3 regions of the Eubacterium sp. BL-380-WT-2B genome follow, and region 2 is predicted to be linked to each of the others. Evidence: riboswitches for the same ligand, from Rfam matches in the RefSeq annotation. Region 2 holds a riboswitch; each other region holds the start of a gene.
What was found. Region 2 has a riboswitch for molybdenum cofactor ahead of FYJ53_RS13510 (substrate-binding domain-containing protein). Riboswitches for the same ligand answer to the same signal wherever they lie in the genome.

Region 1: another riboswitch for molybdenum cofactor. It lies ahead of FYJ53_RS02680 (ABC transporter substrate-binding protein); the one in region 2 lies ahead of FYJ53_RS13510 (substrate-binding domain-containing protein).
Region 3: another riboswitch for molybdenum cofactor. It lies ahead of FYJ53_RS16430 (ABC transporter substrate-binding protein); the one in region 2 lies ahead of FYJ53_RS13510 (substrate-binding domain-containing protein).

What each region holds. Positions count from the first base shown of each region.
Region 1 covers NZ_VUMP01000001.1:558,477-564,764, forward strand. The annotation lists gene FYJ53_RS02665 (formate/nitrite transporter family protein) at 1-509, shown strand, start outside; gene FYJ53_RS02670 (flavoprotein) at 639-1,175, shown strand; gene FYJ53_RS02675 (class I SAM-dependent methyltransferase) at 1,317-2,156, shown strand; molybdenum cofactor riboswitch at 2,157-2,274, shown strand; gene FYJ53_RS02680 (ABC transporter substrate-binding protein) at 2,353-3,450, shown strand; gene FYJ53_RS02685 (iron ABC transporter permease) at 3,548-4,588, shown strand; gene FYJ53_RS02690 (ABC transporter ATP-binding protein) at 4,590-5,369, shown strand; gene FYJ53_RS02695 (CD3324 family protein) at 5,817-6,095, shown strand; gene rsgA (ribosome small subunit-dependent GTPase A) at 6,234-6,288, shown strand, end outside.
Region 2 covers NZ_VUMP01000006.1:232,736-239,023, forward strand. The annotation lists gene FYJ53_RS13495 (PP2C family protein-serine/threonine phosphatase) at 1-862, opposite strand, end outside; gene FYJ53_RS13500 ([Fe-Fe] hydrogenase large subunit C-terminal domain-containing protein) at 862-2,562, opposite strand; gene FYJ53_RS13505 ((2Fe-2S) ferredoxin domain-containing protein) at 2,549-2,800, opposite strand; molybdenum cofactor riboswitch at 2,941-3,058, shown strand; gene FYJ53_RS13510 (substrate-binding domain-containing protein) at 3,148-4,020, shown strand; gene FYJ53_RS13515 (ABC transporter permease) at 4,100-4,807, shown strand; gene FYJ53_RS13520 (ABC transporter ATP-binding protein) at 4,791-5,489, shown strand; gene FYJ53_RS13525 (MFS transporter) at 5,517-6,288, shown strand, end outside.
Region 3 covers NZ_VUMP01000008.1:79,225-85,512, reverse strand. The annotation lists gene FYJ53_RS16445 (sensor histidine kinase) at 1-290, opposite strand, end outside; gene gpmA (2,3-diphosphoglycerate-dependent phosphoglycerate mutase) at 474-1,217, opposite strand; gene FYJ53_RS16435 (hypothetical protein) at 1,458-2,372, shown strand; molybdenum cofactor riboswitch at 2,465-2,600, shown strand; gene FYJ53_RS16430 (ABC transporter substrate-binding protein) at 2,592-3,632, shown strand; gene FYJ53_RS16425 (iron ABC transporter permease) at 3,697-4,704, shown strand; gene FYJ53_RS16420 (ABC transporter ATP-binding protein) at 4,704-5,480, shown strand; gene FYJ53_RS16415 (XdhC family protein) at 5,495-6,286, shown strand.

The sequences.
Region 1 (6,288 bases), on a different contig from region 2:
ACCTGATGACACTGGCCCTGATGGATAAAAAAATTACCATCAAAGGGATGCTGACAAACTGGGTGGTTGTTTATATCGGCAATTTAATCGGATCGATTTTGTTGGCTTTTGTTTTGGCCAAAAGCGGTCTTTATGCAGACGCGGTGCTGGAAAAAGCGGTGGCCGTTGCACAGGCAAAGGCTGGGATGCCTTTTTCAACAGCGCTTATCCGCGGTATTCTATGTAATATGCTGGTTGTTTTAGCGTGCTGGATGCAGGCCGGCTCAAAGGATATGATCGGCAAAATCTTTGCGATCTGGTTTCCGATCATGCTTTTTGTTTTTGCGGGCTTTGAACATAGTGTTGCCAATATGACCTATATTCCTCTTGGAATTTTCCTGGGGGCAGATGTCAGCTGGGGGCAGATGTTTATCAACAATCTGCTGCCTGTCACACTCGGCAATATTATCGGCGGCGCCATAATCGTACCATGCGCTTACTATTATGCATACATTCGTAAAAATAACTAGAGAATGATAAAGGAATACCTTTATATATATAAGGGTATTCTTAATATAAATTTGAAAGCGGTTTACGTCTTCTGTTTTATCTGTGCTATAATGAATGAGAAAATTTAAATGTTTACAGGAGAAATGAAAATGCTGATTGGAAAAAACATAACCATTGGGATTACGGCATGTACGCCGGTTGACCAGATTCCTGGACTCATCCGGATGCTGCGAAATGAAAAAGCAGAGGTAAAGGTGATATTAACCCCGAATGCCCTTAATTTTATTACACCGCTTCCATTGCGGCGCGTGTCGGGGAATCCGGTTGAAATCGACCAGTTTGAGGAACCAAAGGTATGGGATCCTGAGCACAAAACCTCTGACCAGTCTGATTTGCTGCTGATCGCTCCAGCCTCGGCCAATACCATTGGCAAAGCGGCCAATGGCATAGCGGATAATTTACTGACGACGACCATTCTTTCCACCACAGCCCCCATTGTGTTTGCCAATAACATTAATCCGATGATGTACAGCAAGCCCAGTGTGCAGCGGAATATCCAGACTTTAAAGGAAGATGGCTGTATTTTTGTTGAAAACGGGGAGGGCAGAGCGCCCAACCGCATGCCGTCTAATGAACAGATTTTCCAGACGATCATCAAGGCATTGGAGAAAATGACAGAAATTTAGAAAATGGAAAAGTAGGGTAAAAAATTGTCTTTGTTGGAAACAGCATGGACAATTTTAAATAAAAGAGATAAAATGTAATAGGAAATATTTTCAGAATCAACTAAAAAAATAATCCAGTAAAACAGGAAATGTGGTGAAGCTATGAATGGATTAGTAAACTGGGCGGCAATTTCAGAATTAAGCCATCCGGCAGGCAAGGCGAGCCCAATGAACAGCGACCCTGCAAAAATGTGGGGCGCGGTTGCGCGTATGTACAATAAAATGGCACAGCTGGAAAGAGAGTACACACAGAATCAGCTGGACGCTTTGATTATTACAAAGGAAGATACAGTATTGGACGTGGGCTGTGGGCCTGGCAGGCTTTCTGTGCCGATTGCCGGTATGGCGAAAAGTGTCACCAGCCTGGATGTGTCCCAGCAAATGCTGGAAAAGTGTCAGGAAAACGCTGCCGCTGCCGGTGTGTCAAATCTGACCACCCGGCTTTTGAATTGGGATGATGTGAAGCCCGGGGAAAATATCGAAAAGCACGATATTGTCATCGCGTCACGGACAACAGCCCTCGCTGATCTCATCAAGCTGAATGCACTGGCAAATAAATATGTCTTTATTCTCTGCTGGGCCAAAAACCCCAGCTTGAAGCATGTGCACGACGCTTTGTTTTACGGTGTGGATGATGCGCTGAGGCCAATACCTCCAATGAACCGTTTGCTTGGATATAATGTGAATTTTAATCTGCTCTACGATATGGGCGTAAACCCTAACGTTAAAATTGTGGCAGATGGCTTTCACTGCGATTACGAAAGCCGGGAAGCAGCCTACAATGATTTGAGAACCCTGCATCCAGTACCGGAAGATCGGGAAAAAGTTTTCAGGAAAAACGTGGATGAGTGGCTTACGGATTTACCGGGAGGCGGCGTCTCTTTCAGGCGTGAGACTGAAACCTACGTCATGTGGTGGAAACCGGGAAAACTGGAGCTTTAAAATTAAATATGCATTCGAGTCTACAGGCCTAAAGGAAGTCCCATGGCTGCGGACCGATGAGTGTAGGGGGAAACGCCTGCGCTTTCCGTATTTGAGAAGAATGCAATTGAGCTGTTTGATACCAAACGGGCATATTCTTAAACGGAGTATGCCCTTTTTTATATATAAAATATAGGGAAAGAAGGAGATGTGAGAAATGAAAAAATTTAAAAAAACCCTATCTGTTTTGCTGGTGCTGGTGCTTCTCAGCTTTGCTGCAGCTGGCTGTTCACAAAACAACGGTGATACAGCGAAGTCAGACAATGCGGACGGAGACCGCACCATTACCGATATGTCAGGCGTTGAGGTGACGGTTCCGGCAGAAGTGAAGTCGGTTATTAACCTCTGGCCGTCCAGCAACCAGATTATGATCACACTGGGAGGGCAGGATAAACAGACTGCCTACATGGCCACCCTGCAGAAGCCAAGCTTTACCTGGATGCAGATCGTTAATCCAGCCATTATGGAAAAACAGACAGTCGGCGGAAATGGCGACGTGACCGCTGAAGAGCTGTTGAACCTGAAACCGGATCTGGTCATTACCTCCAGTGATGAGGACGCCGAAGCTTACCGTGCTGCAGGGCTTAACGCAGCGTGTATGATGTTCAATAATTATGAAGGTTTAAAGGAATCTGTCTTAAAAACCGGTGAAGCGCTGGGAACCAGCGAAAAGGAACGGGCTGACAAGTACGTTGAGTATCTGGAAAAGAACATTAAGCTGGTTCAGGACCGTTTAAAGGACGTAAAAGATGAGGACAAGCCTGTTGTACACTATGTCGATGGACAGAGCGGCACCAGTCCTTACAAAACAACCGGAAACGGTACAATGCAGGAAGAATGGCTGACCATGGCTGGTGGAAAATTATCCACTGATGGGATTCTTCAAGGAATGAGCAAGGAAATTACACCGGAGCAGTTTTTGAGCATTAATCCGGATGTGATCATTGTTGGCGGAACTGGACAGGCAGACGCCTATGATGCCTTGATGAGCGACGCTTCACTGGCAAACCTGAAGGCGGTTCAGGACGGTAAGGTTTACCGCAACCCGCAGGGAACCTTCCAGTGGGACCGCTTTGGTTCAGAGTCTGCGCTGCAGGTGCTTTGGGTGGCTAAAACCCTATATCCGGATAAATTCGAGGACATTGACATGAAAAAGGAAACCATTTCCTTCTACAAAGATTATTTAGGCTATGATCTTTCAGATGAATATGCGGATGCGATTTTAGCTGGCAAAAATGCCCCGGACGGACGCTAAGCCGGATTAAAGGGCATAAAGAAATAATATGAAAGAATAAACAGTCAAAGCCGCCGATTGCCCGGCGGCTTTTTTGAAAATAAAAGGACAAAACTGTATGGCGAGAGATATAAAAGAAAACAGGGTGAAAAATCCGGAAGACAGGCCGCTTGGACTGGTTTTGACACTGGCGGCGGTTATTGTACTTATTTTAACAGCGCTGTGTGTGGGGCGTTATCATGTGCCGGTAATACAGGCTGTCAAAATACTGCTGTCCCAGATATTCCCCATCACCCCAACCTGGGATAAGACAATGTATGATGTTATTATCAACCTGCGGCTGCCGCGTGTACTGGCTGCTGTCCTGGTCGGTGGTTCCCTGGCATTGGCCGGGGCCACCTATCAGGGGATGTTTAAAAACCCTCTGGTATCGCCAGATCTTCTGGGGGTTTCCGCCGGAGCCTGTGTGGGCGCGGCTGTTGCAATCCTGATGAGTCTGGGGAGTGGAATGACACAGGTGCTGGCCTTTGCGGGCGGTCTTTTAACCGTGTTTGTCACCACCTCTATTCCAAAGCTGATGCACCGTAATTCAACCATGATGCTGGTATTGGCCGGTGTGATCGTAGGCGGATTTATGAATTCGATCATTGGCCTCACAAAATACATTGCAGATACGGATACCCAACTGCCTGACATGACCTACTGGCAGCTGGGGAGCATCGCGAAGGTCACCTATCCCACGCTTATGGCCATTGCGCCGATTATGATCATCAGCGGCGCAGTGCTTATTATCATGCGGTGGCGGATTAATATTTTATCTGTCGGGGATAATGAGGCGCGGTCTCTGGGCGTTAACCTGCGCTTTGAGAGAGGGATTGCCATCATCTGCTCTACCGTGCTGACGGCTTCGGCAGTATGTATGAGCGGAACCATTGGATGGATCGGGCTTGTTATGCCTCACCTTGGAAGAATGGTGGTGGGCAGTAACAATGTGCGGCTGCTGCCGGTCACCACACTGCTCAGCGCCGCATTTCTGATCATCATTGATACCCTGGCCCGGACGCTTACCGGTGGGGAGCTTCCCCTTGGTATTTTAACCGGCTTTATCGGAGCGCCCTTCTTTACCTGGGTATTGATCAAGCAAAGGATGAGTGCGTGATATGGCCTTACTGGAAGTGAAAAAAGCTGGCTTCTCCTATCCAACTAGGGAAAATGTTTTTACCGATATTTCATTCACACTGGAAAAGGGAGAGATTTTTACCATCCTTGGCCCAAATGGAGCGGGTAAGTCAACGCTCCTTAATTCCCTTGCAAACTTGACGCCTCTGACAACCGGGGAGATATTGGTGGACGGTGCTCGTCTGGATAAAATGAGCTCCAGAGAAACGGCCTTTAAAATTGCCTATGTGCCTCAGACCACGGAGATAACCTACGGCTACTCTGTGCGGGACTACATCGCCATGGGAAGGGCCGCGCATGTGGGAATGCTGGTGACACCAAAGAAAAAAGATTACGAAATTGTAGATGAAACCATTTCGCTGCTCGGCATTGAACACCTCGCGCACCGTCTCTGCACTCAGATCAGCGGTGGTGAAAAGCAGCAGGCATGTATTGCCAGAGCCATCGTTCAGCAGCCGGAAATTATTCTTTTTGATGAACCGACCTCCGCGCTGGATTACGGCAATCAATTAAACATTATGCGGCTCATCAAAAAACTGTGTGGCCGGGATTACGCAGTTATCATGACTACCCATAACCCGGACCAGCCGATTTTGCTTGAGGGGAAGGCAGGCATCCTGGACCGGGACGGGCACATGTTAACAGGCACAGTAAGCGATATATTAAGTGAAAAAACGCTGAGTGCCGTATACCGCACGGCCCTGCACCTGGTCTATGTGGAGGAGGCAGAGCGGATGGCATGCATTGCGGCCAAGATTTAAGGGTTTTGACAAGAAACGGCCCGGATGTTATAATTTAGAAAAATGATTGAAAGAGGTGTGTTGATGTCGGCTTTGTCTGTTTACAGGGTTCTCAACTAAATACAGTTGAAAGGGTACAGTGATGATGGGGGCAAACCCCTTTGTTTCGTTGACCTTTTTAGAAACATACCAGACAGACGGCTTCAACTTATCGAATCATGGCGGTGCAGCGGCTTTTGCGGTTGTACGGTTTTATATTTGATTTATACTGCCCGCAGGAGCGTTCTGCATCTTTAGAGGTGTGGTGTGTTGGCCGCGGGCTTTTTGTGTTCAAATTTACGACGAAAGGGAAAGTTTATGAAGTACGCTTCGGATCGTTGTGCTTAGCAGGGGTTATCGCATGACATCAGAATAATGAGTTGTGTATAGCCCTTGCTTAATCCTAAAAAATAAATTAGGAGGAGCATAATGAGCTATATCAAGGCAGGCGACGTGCTGCCAAAAGAACTTGTTGACAAAATTCAGGATTATATTGACGGAGAATACATATATGTGCCCCGTAAAGAGACAAACAGAAAAGGCTGGGGGCAGAATACCAATCGAAAACAGGAAACGCTTTTGAGAAACCGGGAAATTTACCAGCAGTATACGGAGGGGGTGTCCGCCGCCCGTCTTTCGGAGATTTATTTCCTGTCTCCCAAAAGTATACATAAAATTATTGCAAAATGTAAGCTGGAAAACCAGTGATAAGAGTGCCGCAGCTAAAAGTCCTGCGGCGCTTTTTTATTTCAGAAAAATAAAGGCGGTTGTTGTGCCAATTTAAGAGCATGTATAATGTTTTTGCAGAAAAGGGGCAATTCCTGAAAAAAGATTGGAGAAAAACAAATGAAAAAGAAAAAAATAAAAGAAAACATTTCGATACAGGATGCAGAGAGAGAAA
Region 2 (6,288 bases):
CAACTGGCGGTACCCGTTCCGACATGGTGTCAAGATCAATATCGATTTTCTCATCGTACTCCCGGGACACAATATTGCTGGCGGTGCCGCCGCATACCACCTTTGTGCCCTTGGCTTCATCCAGAATCTCTCGGATCATCTGGTCCTTGGTCCGGTCCAGGGGCGGCCCTGAAAACAGCGTCACATACTGGTGCTCCTCGGCCTTCATCACCACAACTGTTGTGTCGTCGCCGGGCTCGCCGCCGTAAAGGTCATTGCAGGTCTCGATCATCCGCATGGAGATATCCTTTGAGGTGACCATTTTCTCATCATAGGTGCGTGCCAGAAGATAGTCGGCCGCGTCCTCCCACTGCCATCCGAAATTGAGCAGGGTTCCCACCCCGGCGTGGATCACACCGTCACTGAAAAAGCCAAGAACATCATTCTCCTCAATTTTCATGGTGGTTTCGTAGATCTGTTTGCCCTGGAACTCGATGGGATGGCGTTCCAGCTCTAAAATTTCCCCGTCCCGGATATAGACAATGGGCGGGTTGTCAAACTCAACGATATAAAGCCGCCGGGTTTTCCAGTAAACCTGGACGATGGTAAAGGTCGAGTAAGCCAGCTTCCGGACCTGGCAGACCGGGAGGGTGGCCTCCAGCGTTTCCACCACATCCTTGAGCGACATCTTGTCCTCCAGCATGGTCGCCGCAATGGTGGAGGTCATGGTCGCCAGGATATTGGCTTTCACACCGCTTCCAAGCCCGTCGGCCAGAACAACGATCACGCTCTCATCGTTGATGCGGATTTCCACATTATCGCCGCACAGCTCCTGGTGGTGCTTATTGATGCTGTCATGGGCAATATCGACAAAAAAAGCCATTATTCCTCTTCCTCTCTTGTTCCTACAACCTTTTGCAGCCGGGTCAGCGTAACTTTGGTCTCGGCAGTGGTTTCACCCAGCAGCTCTGCGATTTCATGGGCGACGCGCATCTGCTTGTCGATGACCTTCTGGGCCATATCCAGGGTTTCTTCCTGCATCTTCTGATATGCCCGTTCTTTTTTGATCTCTCTGGAGATGTCCACAAATATTCCCATGTACATCTTCTGTCCCGGGATATAGGTCAGAATTTCCATAAAATGGATATTGCCGCGGGCGTAAAGTCCCCGTCCGCTGTAATAATTGCCCTCGACATTGTCCAGCTTTTTGAACGGGTTGTAGTCAAAGACTTCAACGAAATTTTTGTGCAGCACATCGGTTTTGGCGGTCTTGAACAGCTTTTCGGCTGCCCCGTTAAAATCAACGATCCTGAAATCCTTGTCCAGCACCGCGATGGCGTTTGGCGTCGACGCGATAATTAAATTGGAGATGGCCTCGTTGCGGTTGCGCATAAAAGGCAGGCACATGTCCAGCTCTGCCATGCCGCAGTAAACCGCCGCGGCTTTTTCACGGCAGCTGTCATAACCGCAGGTACCGCAGTTCAGCTCGTCTTTCGGGGTGAATTTTCCTGTCTGCCGCAGAATTTCTTCAATGGCTTCCTCCGGCACACCCGCAAAGGGGTCCTTTTTCTCAACAGCGAAGCCACGGCTGAAATCTGGTGCCTGCTCCGGTGTTTCCGGGTCCTTCCGGGCATTATTATTAATGTAATCTGTCACGCGCTCGATCCGCTCATACTTGACCAGAGGGCTGTGGGTATTACCCGGGCCGTTGACACAGCCCTCGACGCAGGCGTTCATTTCGATCCAGTACTGGCCCTCCAGCTTACCGATATCATCCAGAAAGTCACGGCAGTTTTTGAGGCCGTCAATTTTTATGACCCGCCGGACGCCCTGCACACCTGGTACACTGGTCTTTTCCACACCTCCGGCCAGCGGATAGAAGCGCGCCACGTTACAGCCCGTCGCGTCAAAGCTGCCTGCTGGCATATCGGCTACATTAATCCCTTCTTCCTTAAACCACACATCCAGCTCATCAAAGGTCAGCACGCCGTCGATGATCGGACTGGCAGCGTCGACGGCTTCCATCTTCTTTGAGATGCAGGGCCCTGCGAACACAACTTTCGCGTTGGGATACCTTTCCTTCAGCATCATACCGTGAGCGGTCATGGGAGATACCACCTCACTCAGGTATTCCACCACATCGGGATAATATTTTTCGATCATCATGTTAACCGTCGGGCAGGAGGTTGTGATCACATGGCGTTTTGTGCCCCAGTAATCCTTGGCATAGTATTTTGAGACCTGCTCTGCCCCAATAGCAGTCTCCTCAATCACTGTAAATCCCAGAGCCCGCAGCCCGCCCAGTACCTGCAGCGGGTCTTCCGTATTAAACCCGGCGGGAAAGGACGGCGCCAAACTCAGAACCACCGGTCCCTCCTCCAGCCACTGCCTGATGCTGTCCACATCGCTGGCCACATATTTGGCATTCTGGGGACAAATCCGAAAACAGTTACCGCAGCCAATGCACAGATCCTCAACGATCTGAGCCTGATTATCCATCAGTTTAATGGCCTTTACCGGACAGTATCGAATACATTTATAACAATTCCGGCAGCTCGCCCTGGTAAAATTAATGACACCCATTATTTCCCTCCATTATCTGGTCAAACAGCTGGTCAACGCCCTCTGGCTTAACCGTATAAATATGATCGTCAACCTTGACAGCCACCCCGTCGCTGCAGGCGTCCAGACAGAAGGTACCCATCAGCTCCACTTCATTTTCGAGGCCCCGTTCAGCCACCAGCTCCTTGAAGCGCTGTACCACCTGATAGGAACCCTTGACATGGCAGGCACTGCCAATACAAATATGTATTTCCTTCATTTTTTACTCCTCAATATTGTTCTAATCCCTGTGTTCTTCTGACAGATTAATCCTAGCACGCCTGACAGCCCTTGTCAATTAGTACTGCCGCTTGAATTCTTCGCCATTTTCTGTTAAAATAGTCATATCGAAATCGTTTTAAAGATTTATCTATCCGAATTTTTTATCCTAAAGTCAATCCATGGATTCAAAATCGTCAGAGTGCAGCGGGAAACGGCTGTGCTTTCCATTGTGAGAAGGATAGATGATAAACGTGCGCACTGCGTTTATTTCCTCCTCGCAAATTATAATGGTATAGAAGATTATTCTTTTATATATTTAATTTTCATTATCAAGGAGGAAGAGAAATGAAAAAAAAATTAACACTGGTTCTGGCCGCGCTGTTGACGATGACCATGGTCATCGGCCTGGCAGGATGCAGCAGCAACAACAATACTGCTAAAACCGAAAAGCTGGAGCCAGGCTCCAACGGTGAAATTATTATGGCCACCACCACCAGCACACAGGACAGCGGTTTGCTTGATGTGCTCCTGCCCAAGTTTGAAGAGGAAACCGGCATTGCCGTAAAGGTTGTGGCCGTCGGAACGGGTAAAGCCATTGAAATGGGCAAAAACGGAGAAGCCGATGTGCTTCTGGTTCATGCAAAATCTCAGGAAGAGGATTTTGTCAAGGAAGGCTATGGCATCGAACGTTTTGACGTTATGTACAATGACTTCATTGTTCTGGGCAGTAAGGATGACCCGGCAAAACTGAAGGAAGTCGCTCCAAACGACGCGGTAAAAGCCTTCCAGACCATTGCTGAAACCCAGTCTGAATTTGTATCCAGAGGCGACAAATCCGGTACCCATACCAAGGAGCTGGGCCTGTGGGAAAAAGCAGGCGTTACCCCTGCAGGACAGCCCTGGTACATCGAATCCGGCTCTGGCATGGGCGACACCCTGAAAATGGCCAATGAAAAATTAGCCTATACCCTGTCTGACCGCGCTACCTGGTTAAATATGAAGGATAATCTGGATCTTGAAGTTGTTGTCGAAAAGGATGATAACCTGTATAACCAGTACGGAGTCATTGTCGTCAACCCTGACAAGGTCAGTGCTGAGCTGAACACCGACGGCGCCAAAAAATTCCAGGAATGGATTTTAAGCGACGAAGCGCAAAAGGCCATCGCTGATTATAAAATCAACGGCGAACCAACCTTTGTACCAAACGCCAGCAAATAAGCATTAACTGAATTTAGAATTTGTCAGCGTCCGTTTTTTCGGGCGCTGATTTTGAATTGACAGACTGACGAGGTTTCCTATGGATTATATTATCAATGGCTTCATTGAGGCCTTCCATCTTCTGATCTCCGGCGACCCGGAAATTTACCAGATTGTCGGGCTTTCCTTGTATGTATCCTTCTCCTCCACCATTTATTCCACTGTTCTCGGCGTGCCACTGGGCATCCTGCTCGGCATCAAGGAATTCAGGGGAAAGCGGATCGTATCCCGGCTGCTTTACACTTTTATGTCTTTTCCGCCGGTCATCATTGGACTGTTCACCTCACTGGTGCTCGCCCGCTCCGGTCCGTTAGGGCATTTAAAGCTCATGTACACGCCCACTGCCATGATCATCGCCCAGGTGATCCTCGTTACGCCTATTATCATGGGCATTGTGTTTAACGACACCACTGTCAACGGCCAGGTTGTGGTAACCATGGGTAAAACCCTTGGGGCAGGCGGCCGGGATATTCTCTTCCTGCTGATCCGGGAGCTTAAGGCCAGCATCATGATCGCTCTGGTCACCGGTTTCGGGCGGGCTGTATCCGAGGTCGGTGCTGTGATGATCGTGGGCGGCAATATAAAAAACTATACACGGGTCATGACCACCTTTATTGCCATGAACAATAACATGGGTGAATACGCTGTTTCCATCGCCATGGGCATTATTCTGCTGGTCATCTCTTTTGTCACGAATTCGATCCTGTACAAATATATGGTAGGAGACCCTTATGCAAATCGCGATTGAAAAACTCACCAAGACTTATCACGGAAAAACCGTCCTGTCACTGGACAGCCTGCGTCTTGAATCCGGAAAAATCCACGGAATTTTAGGACCTAACGGCTCAGGAAAAACCACCCTGATGAAATCTGTCGCCGGGCTTCTCGCCCCCACCAGCGGCGTCATCACTTACAATGGCCTCCCTGGTGATGAAACTGTGCTGAAAAAGCTGACCTACGCCAGCCACACCCCCTACCTTTTCGCCATGTCGGTCTATGACAACATCGCTTATCCCCTGAAGATACGCAAGTACGGAAAAGCTGCCGCCGCCCCCATCGTCGAGGGGCTGCTGCGGGAATTTAAAATCGAGGAGATCGCAAAGCAGAACGCCAAAAAGCTTTCCGGCGGCGAATCCCAGAAAACAGCCCTGGCCCGTGCGCTGTCCTTTTCACCAGATACCCTGCTTCTGGATGAGCCCACCGCCAACATTGACCCTCAGAGCCTGAAAATTATTGAAGCTGCACTGATTAAAAGAAACCGTGAAGCCGGACTGACCGTTATCATCATCACCCACAATCCAAGCCAGGCCTACCGCATCTGTGACTCCCTGAGCTTTATGGATTCCGGAAGGCTCCTCTTTAACGGCAGTGTCAAAGCCTTTAAAGCCTCGAAAAATCCAGTCATTCGGGATTTTATTACCTTAAACTAACGGGCAGCAAGCCCTCAGGAGGAACCAATGAACCAGCAAGCCAGTACCCGCGATAAAGATTGGAAAAAACGGATCATCCTTTTTTTAACCAGCCAGACCGTTTCCCTTCTCGGCTCTTCTCTCACCCAGTATGCCATCATCTGGTATGTCACACTGACCACCTCCTCAGGGCTTATGCTGACCATTTCCACACTTGTCACCTTTATTCCGCAGGTACTGATCTCCCTCTTTGCCGGCGTGTGGGCGGACCGCTATAACCGGAAACACCTGATTATCTGCGCCGATGCTCTGGTCGCCCTTTCCACACTGGGGCTGGCCTTCAGCTTTTTCGTGGGCTACCGGGAGTTATGGATTATCTTCCTGGTATCCGCTATCCGCTCGGTAGGCACTGGTATCCAGACCCCCACCGTCAACGCGCTCATTCCGCAGATCACGCCCAAAAGCATGCTTATGCGTGTGACCGGCTTTAACGGAAGCCTCCAGAACATGACCATGATTGTGGCTCCGGCGGTCAGTGGCGCCCTGCTGGCCACAGTGTCTGTGGAATCGACCTTTTTCATTGATGTTGTCACTGCCATCATTGGCATTTCCCTGCTGTCCATTCTCAAAATCCCACCCCACAAACGGGCTGAGTCTGCCAAGGACACGGGCACTGTTTCCGATTTAAAAACCGGCATTCTTTACGCTTACCGGCATTCTTTCATCAAGGTGCTGCTTGTTTTTTATGCGCTGCTCATGTTTTTAGTGACACCCACCGCCTTTTTGACCCCCCTTCTCATAGCCAGAACCTTTGGCGGGG
Region 3 (6,288 bases), on a different contig from region 2:
AAGGTACATGACAAAAGAAAGGAAAAAAAGGTCCTCGCGTCATTATAACGGGAAAGGATAATGACAAATCCCGCAGCGATAATGATATGCAGCAGACGAAACTCCAAATCACTCAAGCCGTAGGGCAGTCTGAGCTCCATTAAAATATCAAGAATAATAACCCCAAGTATCCCGGCTCCAGTGATCAGAAAGGTTTTTGTTTTTGAAAAACGCCAGTTCGACAAAAGCAGGAAGTAGACAATGCCAAAGGGCGCAGTGATAATGATTTTCAATAAACTGAGTGCATCCATGTCTGTTACCTCCCCTCACTTTTGATTCTATTATAACGAAAAAATACACAAGATGCAAAGTGAATTCGTCGTTAAATTCAACCGATATTTAAAATGGTCATACCATCTGCCCTTTAGAAGGTGGTGTATGCCTTCACCCCATCAAAAAAACGGTGGCCAGAAAGCCACCGTTTTTTCTGTTTTTTATTTTGCTTTTCCCTGCTCAGCCACTTTTTTCATTCGTGTTTCAATAATGGATTGGTCTCCCAGGTAGTAATGGTCAGTCATATTAAAGTCATCGTCGAATTCATAAATCAAAGGAATACCGGTTGGGATATTGACACCCATGATCTCATCCTCCGACAGGTTTTCAAAATATTTAACCAGCGCGCGGATCGAGTTTCCGTGGGCTACCAGCAGAACGCGTTTGCCCTCAAGCATATCCTTTTTTATCACATTTTCATAATAAGGGATAACGCGAGTGATCGTATCCTTCAGGCTTTCTGCCAAAGGCAGCTCGCTTTTTTCCACATTTCGATACTGCTCCTGCAGCTGTGGGTTTCTGGGGTCATCCGGTTCCAGAGCCGGTGGACGGACGTCAAAGGATCGGCGCCAGATTTTGACCTGTTCCTCTCCGTATTTCTCTGCTGTCTCGGCCTTATTCAGCCCTTGCAAGGCGCCATAATGGCGTTCGTTAAGCTTCCAGTCCTTTATGACTGGCAGCCAGGCCCGGTCCATGGTATCCAAAACCACGTTTAAGGTATCCACCGCTCTTTTTAAAAAAGAGGTGTAACAGATATCAAAATCGTAGTCCTTTCCTTTTAGCATATTGCCAGCGTCTGCGGCTTCTTTAATACCTTTATTCGATAAAATTACGTCCGTCCATCCTGTAAACAGGTTCAGGCGGTTCCATTCACTTTCACCATGTCTTAAAAGTACAAGCTTCATCTTTATCATCTCCAGTTCTTTTAAAATTTTATACCCAAAAATTTCTGGAAATTGCATATTTTTCAAAAATGATTCTTTTTTATACCCAATTATTTTTTACAACTAAGATTCATTCTCATCTTTATCTAAATTTTACTTTAGAATCAAGTTGAAGTCCCTGCTGTTATCAACTATAATTGACATACAGGCAATAAAACACCTGTTTGATGATAATAATATCTGAGAGGGAGAGCTAATATTATGAGATTAATTACCCGTTCTGATTTCGACGGCCTTGTCTGTGGCGCGCTGCTCAAGGAAGCCGGAATCATTGACCACTGGAAATTTGCCCATCCTAAAGACTTGCAGGATGGCCTGGTAGAGGTCAACGAAGATGACTGTCTGGCAAATGTCCCTTTTGTGGAGGGCTGCGGCCTTTGGTTTGACCATCATTCCAGTGAGTTTGAGCGCAACCAGCTTGAAGGCAAATATAAAGGTGAAAGCCGTATCACGCCATCCTGTGCGAGAATCATTTACGAATACTATGGCGGTGAGGAACGCTTTTCACATTTCAATGAAATGCTGGCCGCCGTCGACAAGGTGGACTCTGGCAATTTGACTATTGATGAAATTCAAAACCCGGAAGGCTGGATATTGATCGGTTTTCTGATGGACCCCAGAACCGGGCTTGGACGCTGGCGTAATTTTACCATCTCCAACTACCAGCTGATGGAAAAGCTCATTGATGCCTGCCGTACCATGTCCACTGATGAGATTCTAAACCTTTCCGACGTTCAGGAGCGTATCGAAGTTTATTTTGAGCAAACCGCCAAGTTTAAGGAAATGGTAAACAAATATACCCGAACCGACGGCGATGTCATCATCTCTGATCTGCGCGGCGTCGACCCTATTTATACGGGGAACCGTTTTCTTATTTACAGTATGTATCCAAAGCAGAATATTTCTGCCTGGATTGTCAGCGGCAAAGGTGGTCTGGGCTGTTCTGTGGCTGTTGGTTATTCGGTCTTAAACCGGACTTCCAACATTGACGTTGGCAGTTTAATGCTGAAATATGGCGGTGGCGGCCATAAGGCTGTCGGCACCTGTCAGTTTAAAGACGAGGAAATTGAAGCGAAGCTCCCTAAGCTGCTGGATGAGCTTGTGAATCCTCAATAAAAATCATCCATCTGCAACCCCGCTTCTGTCACAGGGAGCGGGGAGTTTTATTTTTCTTCTTTAAAACGTTATCAAACCGTGCTATAATGAATTTATATAACAAGCTCTGATGGACTTAACCTAAAAACGGATTGCCCAAAATCATTTGTTCATGGTTTTGCCACGATAGGGTACTGTTGGAAACGGCTTTACCTTCTGTATTTGAAAAGGAGTAAAAAAATGAGAAAAAAACTACTGTGCATGATTCTGGTCCTTACTTTAATTTTAAGTATGACTGCCTGCAGCCCAAAGCAGGAGGACTCGTCAGACAAAGCATCCGGCGAGATTAAAGTCACAGACGCCATCGGACGCGAGGTGACGCTTCCTGCACCAGCGACGAAGGTGGTGGGAACACACAATCCATCCTTAAATACTGCGGTTGTCATTGGCGGCGGTGGCAAATACATTGTCGGATTTGGAAATAAAGATATGGCCCGTGGCCTGTACGAGGAAGTAATCGACGGATATGACGACCTGCCGCAAATCGGTAAGGCCAAGGATATCAATATGGAAACAGTTATGGAGTTGGGCGCAGACCTCGCTATTCTGCCTGAACGTTTCGCCAATCAAGCCGACCAGTTCGCCGAAGTCAATGTCCCGGCAGTTGTTGCTCTCCCCAATGATGAAAGCTTCGACACAGTCACCAACTCTCTGAAAATTGTCGGAAAGGCTCTGGGTGAGGACAAACGCGCGGAAGAAATCACTTCCTTTATCGACGATAAAATCGCCGATGTCAGCAAAAAGGTGGGTTCAGCCTCTGAAAAACCGTCCATTTTATTTTTAGGCGGTTCCAGCCCTCTCACCGTTGCGCCCGACGCCATGATTCAGACCTATATTATCGAAAAGGCCGGCGGTACTAACGCAGTCAGCGGGGTCGATAAAAAAGGGGAGTTCGCCGATGTGAGCATTGAACAGATTGTCGGCTGGAATCCCGATATTATCTGGATACCCTCCTATGCTAAATACAAGGCCGACGATCTTCTGAACGACCCGGCCTGGAGCAGCATTAAAGCCGTACAGGATAAGGCCGTTTATGTCTTTCCATCCTCTCTGGAGCCGTGGGACTACCCCACCGCCTCCTCTGTACTGGGAGTCTGCTGGGCAGCTAATAATCTTCACGGTGATCTTTACAGCTCAGATGATTTTATGAAGGATGTCGATGCCTTCTATCAGATGGTCTACGGCAAAACCTTTACCAAGGAACAGCTTGGGCTTCAATAAGCATTGAGGTCTTCCGGGCTGGCGGGCTGTGCAATTGCCTGCCGGCCCTTTCATTTTATCTGCTATGAAGAACACAAAACATCGACATCTCATTATTGTACTGAGCACCATATTGCTCTCGCTCATGGTTATCGCCTGCTGCGTTGGGCGTTATACAGTTAACCCTCAGGATATGCTTTATGCCATCCAGACTAAAATGACAGGCGAGCCGGGGAATCTGGCCATGGAAAACGTCTTTTTTGTCATTCGGCTGCCCCGTGTCATTGCCGCAGTCAGCATTGGTGCGGTGCTTTCACTCTGCGGCGCGGTCTATCAGGGCATTTTTAAAAACCCACTGGTATCGCCGGACTTGCTCGGTGTCTCCAAGGGCGCCTGTGTAGGCGCGGCTTTTTCAATCCTGCTGGGCGGCGGTATGCTTGCGCGTCAGCTGTCTGCTTTTGCCTTCGGCATCATCGCCATGCTTATGACCATGACCTTTCCAAAGCTCCTGCGCAACCAGAGCAACCTTGTTCTGGTGCTTGCCGGTATCATCACCAGCGGCTTTATGGACTCAATTCTTGGACTTATGAAATTCACTTCTGAAAATGATACGGATCTCGCCGCCATTGTTTTCTGGCAAATGGGCAGTCTGGCCTCCATAAAGGTTCATGAAATTCTTTCTGTGCTGCCTGTGTTCGCTGTTGGCGCGTTTATCCTGCTGAGCCTCTCCTTTCGGATCAACATCCTTTCCTTTGGCGATATTGAAGCCCAGAGCCTTGGGGTTAACGTTAAAAAAATCCGATGGATCATCATCCTGATCGCCAGCCTGCTGACAGCCAGTGCGGTCTGTATCAGCGGAACCATTGCCTGGATTGGGCTGATCATGCCCCATCTCGCAAGGATGCTGGCCGGCTCCGACCATATTAAATCTCTCCCGGTAACCATGCTGATGGGTGGTATTTTTCTTCTTCTCATTGATACCATCGCCCGGACCGCCACCTCTCTGGAAATTCCGCTTTCGGTTTTGACAGGACTCATCGGCGCGCCCTTCTTTGCCTGGCTTTTATACCGGCAGAAAGCAAAGGTAAGCTGATGAAGATACAAATTGAAAAGTTGTCCTTCTCCTATGATGAAGCCGCTCCTCTGCTAAAAAGTATTGACTTTACCCTTAACGCTGGGCGGGTAATATCCATTCTGGGACCAAACGGAGCGGGGAAAACAACGCTGCTCAACTGTATTGCAGGCCTTTTTAAGCCCAGGGAGGGTAATATCCTGATTGACGGAAAGAACATGGAGACGCTCTCCCACCGGGAGGTTGCCAGAATAATCGGCTATGTGCCACAGATCATTGTCCCTGCCTTTTCCTATTCTGTTTTAGATTATGTGGTGACAGGCTGCGCCCCGCACATTGGCACCTTTGAACGGCCAAAGCAGATTCATTTTGACGCTGCCATGGCTGCGCTGGAGTCCATGGGGATCGCGGCACTCAGAGATAAGCCCTACAACGAAATCAGCGGCGGCGAACGGCAGCAGGTCAGCATTGCGCGAGCTCTGGCTCAAAGGCCGGCTTTTATCCTGATGGATGAGCCCACCGCCCATCTGGACTATGGCAACCAGATTCAGGTTCTTAAGACAATCCGCACCATGGCTTCTCAGGGCTATGGCATTGCGCTGACCACACACAATCCCGACCATGCGCTGCTTCTGGGTGATCAGCTGGCTGTCCTGGAACGGGACGGCACCTTTACCTTTGGCAAATGTAAGGAGGTATTGACGGAGCCCTTTCTTAATCATCTTTACGGCATCGACCTCCGGCTTGAGGAAATTCCTTCTGTTGGCCGCCGGGTCTGCTTTGCACCAAAACTATAAAATGGAGGTTTACCATGAATCCAAAAAAATTACTGGAAGAACAGCTTAAGCTGGAGGAAGCCGGGCGTCCCTACGCAGTCATCACCATCATCCGGGCCAACGGCGCTGTCCCCAGAAAAAGCGGCAAAATGCTGGTAACCGCGGATGGCAACAGCATTGGCACCATTGGCGGCGGCAGCTCGGAGCTTTTGGCCATACAGGACGCTCAGGCATGTATCCGCTATGGCGAAAACGCCGTTAAGGATTATGTCCTGAACAGCGAAAACGGTATGGTCTGTGGCGGAGACTTCTCTGTATTTATTGAGGTTGAAAACCCAAGACCGCGTCTGCTGCTCTGCGGCGCTGGCCACGTTGGAACTGCCCTTATGAAAGCCGCCCATCTGGCTGGCTTTGATATCACTTTGGTCGATACCCGTGCAGAGGACCAGATCGGAGACGCCATCCTGCTGGCAGATACCTATGTGCCTGTTGAGGACTTCTACAAAGGGATTATGGCACTGACGATTCCCGCTGGAGCCTTTATCGTCATTACTACTTATGGCCATCGTTTTGACAAAGAAGCGTTGGCGGCAGCTCTGACCAAAAAGGCCGCCTATCTTGGAATGATCGGCAGCCGAAAAAAAATCGCAGCGGTTTATGAAAAGCTGCGTTCAGAGGGTTTTACCCATGAGCAGCTGGAAGCAGTTTATGCGCCCATTGGCATGGATATTGGCGGTGAAACCCCTGAGGAGATCGCCATTTCCATTGTCGCTGAAATGCTGGCGGTTAAATATAAACGAAGTGGCGCGCATTTAAAGGATCTCTAACT